One region of the Fodinibius salinus genome, then DNA from elsewhere that is predicted to be linked to it. Evidence: riboswitches for the same ligand, from Rfam matches in the RefSeq annotation. Region 1 holds a riboswitch; the other holds the start of a gene.

Region 1 (3,161 bases):
CCTGATTGACGCAGGCTAATTTGCAAACCCGCCGGAAAAGAAAGAATGTTTTTAAGTTGAGCCTCCAGTCCTTGCGAAGTAATCTGCTCAACATTTGAAGGTGAATACACTCCATTATTACCGGGGAACCAGCGTATGCCATCCGAAATGCGGCTGTAAAAAGCAGTAAGCTGAGCAGAAGCGAAACTAAAGCTGGTCTTTGATGGCATGACAGCAAGGCCTGCTTCAAAAGAATTACTGCGCTCGGCCTCAAGATTAGGATTACCGCTCTGAGCCCAGTATAAAGCATTAAATGTGGGTGGGTTAAAATCGCGGCTCAGCTGTCCTCTTAAAAATACTGTTTCTTCTATCAGTTCATAGTTGATGCCCAGCGACGGACTCACAACACTCCCAAAATCGCTGTAAGCATCAAAGCGGAGCGCCGGATATAACCGTAATTTACTATCCAAAGCAACTATCACTGGATTGGCCAGCACACTCAGCTGTTGCCGCTGTTTATCAGATGTATAATTATTGGTTTGTACCCCCGTTATTCCACCGCTGACTTCTCCCTTCCACTGTACAAACGTCGAGGGCTGAAATTTTATATCTGCACTCATTAGCCAGCGTCGGTTCGTACTCAAACTGTGCGTATCAATTTCAGGATCAAAGTAGTTTAACTCTACACGCTCTAGATAATTTGTGAGGGATATTTTGGCTTTGCCCCACCGGCTATTGTAACTACTTAACCAACGCAATGATTGATCTTCTTGCCGAGCCTTGGGCGATGGACTAATAACACTTCCGGGAATTTGATTTTTACTGTCTGTAATCCAAAAGGTCGATTCCAACGACCCTTTGTCCAGTTTACGTTTTACCGAGGTCATCAAATTCTCTCGTTCAGTGCGATTGTGACTTCTTTGTTCCTCTCGATTATAAGCACGATTGTAATAGCTAAAGTCATTTTCTGATCGCGACAACATACTGCGCACTCCTACTTGCCAGAGTCCTGTATTGTACCGAGCATTTAAAGAAGTCTGCCGCTGCCCATATGAACCTGCGCTCTGCTGCAGCGAGATGCGGCTGCCTTGCTCCCAATCCGAAGACAAATATAGTGCACCTGAAAGACTGCCACCACCAAAAGCAGTACTTGGCACACCCGAGCTGACCTGGATGTCCGAAAAGAAACTAGCCGGTAGCAACGACAGATCATTCTGACCCAACATGGGATTATTAATGGGTATTCCTTCCCAAAGTACTTGAATTTGTTCGGACGAGAGTCCACGTTGAGATGCATTTGAAAATGAACCCGGGCCGTTTTGTTTAATAAACAATGATGATTCGGCCGCTAATATCTCTCCAATATCCCGATTTTCCAACATGCCAATGCGCGCCGAATCAATCAGTTCAATATTGATTGGCTGATATTCAAGCGGCTGCTGGATACGAGTGGCAACGACCGTAATTTCATCCAGCTGGAGCGTATCGGCAAGTACAGATTGGGCATGAGTAAAGCCGACCGGCAGCAATGCCAAAGCAATGGCTACATAAAATACACGTGAGATACGTAAAATAGGTCTAGAAAACATGGTAACTTCTCAAACTTTAACTCCCGAAAGTTTTTCGAAATAGTATCAATAGGCAGGTCTCCTGGCTTTTCCTGTTGCCTTACCTTCCCATCCGCCAACCGACGGATAGTGGTAACAAGATAAGAGGCAACATAATGATGGAATCACAGTTGCGGGTACAGCTTTCGACTTCTCCGAATACTCGAAGGCACGAAATTCCCTTTTCACCCTATTTTCATAGGGAACCAATTGCTATTTCAAAGAGCGTGTAAACTTAGCAGCTTTATGGATCAATTGAAACTAAAAAAATAAAATCATCTGTCATTCAGCTCATCGAGTAGTGCTTTCATGGATTCGCAACGAGTGGTCGTATTTCCCTTTATAAACTGCCAGCTAAATGTATTGCTATCCTGTTGCACTTTAACCTGCAATTCAGTTCCGTTAGACTCAGTTACTCGATGCCCTTCTCGCTCAAGAGCTCTGCGCGTCCAAAATACGCCAACCGTATCGCCCGTCAGATGCACTGGCTCCTTTTGGGGATGATGAAGCGTAAAAGAACCCGTACTGCGATCGAAATCAAAACTGTCGCGCTCAAAAACTGCCTCGAAGGTACCGTCGAGCACTAAATCTTCAGGTGTACCGGTTATTACCTGTCCCTTGCGGTTTATAAGCCAAAGGGTATCCGCTGCCTTCAGAGCTAAATCCAGTTCATGTGTAGAAAGCAAAATGGCCTTTTGTGTTTGATGAGCCAACTTCCGCAGAAGTCGCATCACTTCTACCCTGTTAGGCAAATCCAGATGGGCCGTAGGTTCATCCAACAAGATGCCCTCTGTATCCTGCGCCAGCGCTCGGGCAATCATAACTTTCTGGCGCTCCCCGTCGCTGATTCGTAGGACATCGCGATCTACAAAATGCTCAATGCCGGTGGATCGAATGGCCCAGCTTACAATTTCTTCGTCCTGCTCGGTAAGCGATCCAAACCAGCCGGTATAGGGAGAACGACCAAAGGCAACCAGCTCGTAGACACTCAGGTTTCCAATCGTCAGTCGATCGGTCAATACCGTACTTATTTGCTGCGCTTTTTCCCGGTTGGCCAGCTCGTCAATATTGTGTCCGCTCAGCTGTACTCTTCCATCCAGCGGCCTGTGCAGGCCAGCTAGTGTGCGAATAAGTGTGGACTTACCCGATCCGTTGGGCCCCAGCAAGCACACAATTTCGCCCCCTTGTAAGTTTACATTGATATCTGATCCTACAACTGTAGCCGAAGTTTGTGACCCGGCAGGTGGAAATCCAATAGATAAATCACGGGTCGATATGATTTCTTGGTTATCCATCAAAATGAGGCCTTTAGATTTTTTCGCTGAATAATGACCCAAATAACGACAGGAGAACCTACCATTGAAGTGACTGCACTAATGGGCAGCGTAGTTGATGAGCCGGGCACTTGTGCAATGATATCACAGGCCAACAGCAACAGTGCACCCATCAGCAAAGTTGCTGGAATAAGCACGCGGTGATCATTAGTACCCAGCAACGAACGCGTTAGATGCGGCACTGCTATACCTACAAACCCAATGGGACCACAAAAGGCTGTAATTCCACCAGCCAGCAGAC
Region 2 (3,161 bases), on a different contig from region 1:
ATCACGGATGGCCAGGGCAATCTGTTTTGCGGTCTCCTCACGGGATTGATCATCACGGACAAAAGACCACTGTAGAATAGTCACGGGCCCGGTTAACATCCCTTTCACCGGCTTATCAGTTTGTGATTGAGCATACGAAGACCAGCGGACGGTTACCGGCTCCGGGCGGTGGACATCACCATAAATAATGGGAGGTTTAACACCGCGTGTGCCGTAGCTTTGTACCCAGCCGTGACGCGTAAAGGCAAAGCCGGCAAAATGTTCACCGAAGTATTCCACCATATCATTGCGTTCGAACTCACCATGCACCAACAAGTCCAACCCAATCTCTTCCTGTCGGTTTATGAGTTCATCAATCGCACCTTCTATCCGCTCTTCATATTCTTTTTTTGATATCTTCCCTTTTCGGAAATCGGAACGCCACTTACGAACTTCAGAGGTCTGTGGAAATGAGCCGATAGTAGTAGTCGGAAATAGCCCCGGCACATTAAGGTGTTCTTCCTGTTGCTCTTTCCGCTCATTATAAGGATGATCACGCTTCAGCATCTCATCATCGAGTGACTGCATGCGTTGTTGAACACTGTTATTGTGTACCAGCTCCGACTTTCCTTTATCAGAGATATCGGCCTGGTGCTCTTTGAATAGTTGTTGTTCTTCCTCACTAAATGAGTCAGATGCGTAGTTCTTCAGTAATGTAAGTTCATCCAACTTTTGATTAGCAAAAGCCATCCACCGTTTTACTTCGGCAGGCAGAGCTGTTTCATCAGTTTCTCGTTCCAGATCCACTGGGCAGTGGAGCAGAGAACAAGAGGGAGCAATCATGATTTTATCATTGCCAAGCTGTTCCGCTGCTTGTTGAATAGATTCGGCAGCTTTCTCAAGATTGGTTTTCCAAATATTACGACCGTCAATAACACCCAGTGAGAGTGATATACCTTCATCAAGATGATCAATTATGGTACCCAACTGGTCCGGGGCTTCGACAAGATCAACATGTAGTCCGTCAACGGGTAGTTTGCCAGCCAGCCCTATATTATCCTCTAAACCTTCGAAGTAGGTAGTTAATAGCAGTTTTAATTCTGAGCACTCTTCTCCCAGTTTCTGATATGCTTGCTGAAAGGCGATTTCAGTGTCTTCATCAATATCCAGACCTAGAAATGGTTCTTCAATTTGCACCCACTCTACGCCCATACTTTGAAGCTTAGATAAAATATTTTGATAGACGGGTAATAGCTTATCAAGAAGGTCCAAACGGTGAAAATCATCCGGAGCATCTTTCTCTTTACCCAGCAACAAAAAGCTAACCGGACCAATCAGTACGGGCTTCGTGATAACACCCACAGATTTTGCTTCTTCGTACTCATCAAAAATTTTGGATGATAAGCACTGAAATTCTTGATCCGGAGTAAATTCAGGGACGATATAATGGTAATTAGTGTTAAACCATTTAGTCATCTCCATGGCTGCTATATCATGATCTTCATCCTGCAGGCCTCGGGCCATGGCAAAATAAGTATCAATAGGATAGCTGTAGATCTTGTCATCCTCTTCTTGGAAAATCTTTTTATAGCGTTCAGGCACTGCACCAACCAACATAGCTGTATCAAGTACCTGATCGTAAAGAGAAAAGTCATTTGAAGGCACCATATCGATGCCGGCATTTTTCTGGGTGGTCCAGTGCATGACTTTGAGAGACGAGACAGATTCGTCCAACGTTCTCTTATCAATCTCTCCATTCCAATATCGTTCTACTACTTTTTTTAAATCTCTGTTGATACCTATCCGCGGATATCCAAGATTATGCGTAATCATAATGATCTGTTTTAGCTTTAAATTATGAGGAGGGAAACTAAAACGTTGTGAAGGCAGAGAGTTCAAGCGTAATGCTAGTATACAATAAATCGGGTATACGGTACCTGCCTTTCAACAACACCTTAACTCCCGAAGGCCTCGTTTACTTGATCTAAAGGCAGGTCTCCTGGCTTATCGACCGTTTCTTCTACCCTTCCCGTCTCTTTTGGGGCTGAGACAGTGGTCAAAACAAAGAAATAAATCGAATTACAGTTGCGGGAACAGCTCCGGATTTCAAATACTTGAAAGCACCGGATTCCCTTTTCACCCCGACGGTTGTCGGGGCACCTTTAAATCTATTTTCAATAAAACAGCTACCAATATCATTGTCAACGTATACTTTTCCACAAAAGGACAGGGTTATCAACAATCACTGAACTCTTTATAAAATACAGGATACCATCACCACAAAAAATATCAGAGACTCTCCTTGCTATTTAGAATTGATCTAAATAGTTTTACCGTCTGCTATTTAAAAGCAGTCTAAATAAAATCAAGTTTTTTGAGGTACTTATTTTTCGGTCTTCACCAAGCTTAATACATCCTATTTCCCGTTTTAAACCTCACAAAACTCATTAATAAGAATTATAAATAAAGACAACCTAGATAGGTTAGAAGATAATATGAACCCGATGCAACATTTAACCAAGCTACAACTCTCTTTTCTCTTTGTATTCTTTGCATTTTCTACCTCTGCCTTTGCACAATCTGGAACAATTGAAGGGACGGTTCTCGAGGCCAATAATGAGAACCCTTTACCGGCTATCAATGTAGGGCTTAAAAATACCACTTTAGGTGCTCCTACCGATGCAAATGGAGAGTTTACTATTCCAAAAGTTCCTTCAGGATCATATACTCTTTATATCTCTGCGATAGGATATAAAAAAATCCAACGTGATATCACGATTGATAAAGGAGAAACCAAAAATCTTACTATAAATTTGGAAAAAGATATTCTGGGCATGAATGAGGTCGTTGTTTCTGCTACGCGCCGCATTGAATCGCTGGATGAAGTACCGGCTTCTGTGAATATCTTAAGTGATAAAGAAATCGGTGAACAAATTACAATCAATTCAAACCTAAATGACATGCTCGCAAAACAGGTTCCGGGCTTTGCCCAATCTACCGAATCGGGCAGTAATTGGGGACAGAATCTGCGTGGTCGTGACTACTTAGTCCTTGTTAACGGCATTCCACAATCAACTCCTTTGCGAGCGGTAAGCCGAGACCTACAAACTATTGACGCTGGTTCTGTACACCGTATCGAAGTTATCAAAGGCGCAACCGCAATTTACGGTAACGGAGCTACC

Evidence for each region. A riboswitch is a leader RNA that binds a small molecule or an ion and turns the genes downstream of it on or off. The one in region 1 is predicted to bind cobalamin.
Region 2: linked by a shared signal. The riboswitch ahead of metE (5-methyltetrahydropteroyltriglutamate--homocysteine S-methyltransferase) and the one ahead of LX73_RS01425 (TonB-dependent receptor plug domain-containing protein) in region 1 are both predicted to bind cobalamin.

What each region holds. Positions count from the first base shown of each region.
Region 1 covers NZ_VNHY01000001.1:326,127-329,287, reverse strand. Annotated here, with positions in the region: gene LX73_RS01425 (TonB-dependent receptor plug domain-containing protein) at 1-1,568, opposite strand, end outside; cobalamin riboswitch at 1,603-1,812, opposite strand; gene LX73_RS01420 (ABC transporter ATP-binding protein) at 1,862-2,881, opposite strand; gene LX73_RS01415 (iron ABC transporter permease) at 2,881-3,161, opposite strand, start outside.
Region 2 covers NZ_VNHY01000004.1:259,266-262,426, forward strand. Annotated here, with positions in the region: gene metE (5-methyltetrahydropteroyltriglutamate--homocysteine S-methyltransferase) at 1-1,812, opposite strand, end outside; cobalamin riboswitch at 1,952-2,158, opposite strand; gene LX73_RS11900 (TonB-dependent receptor) at 2,484-3,161, shown strand, end outside.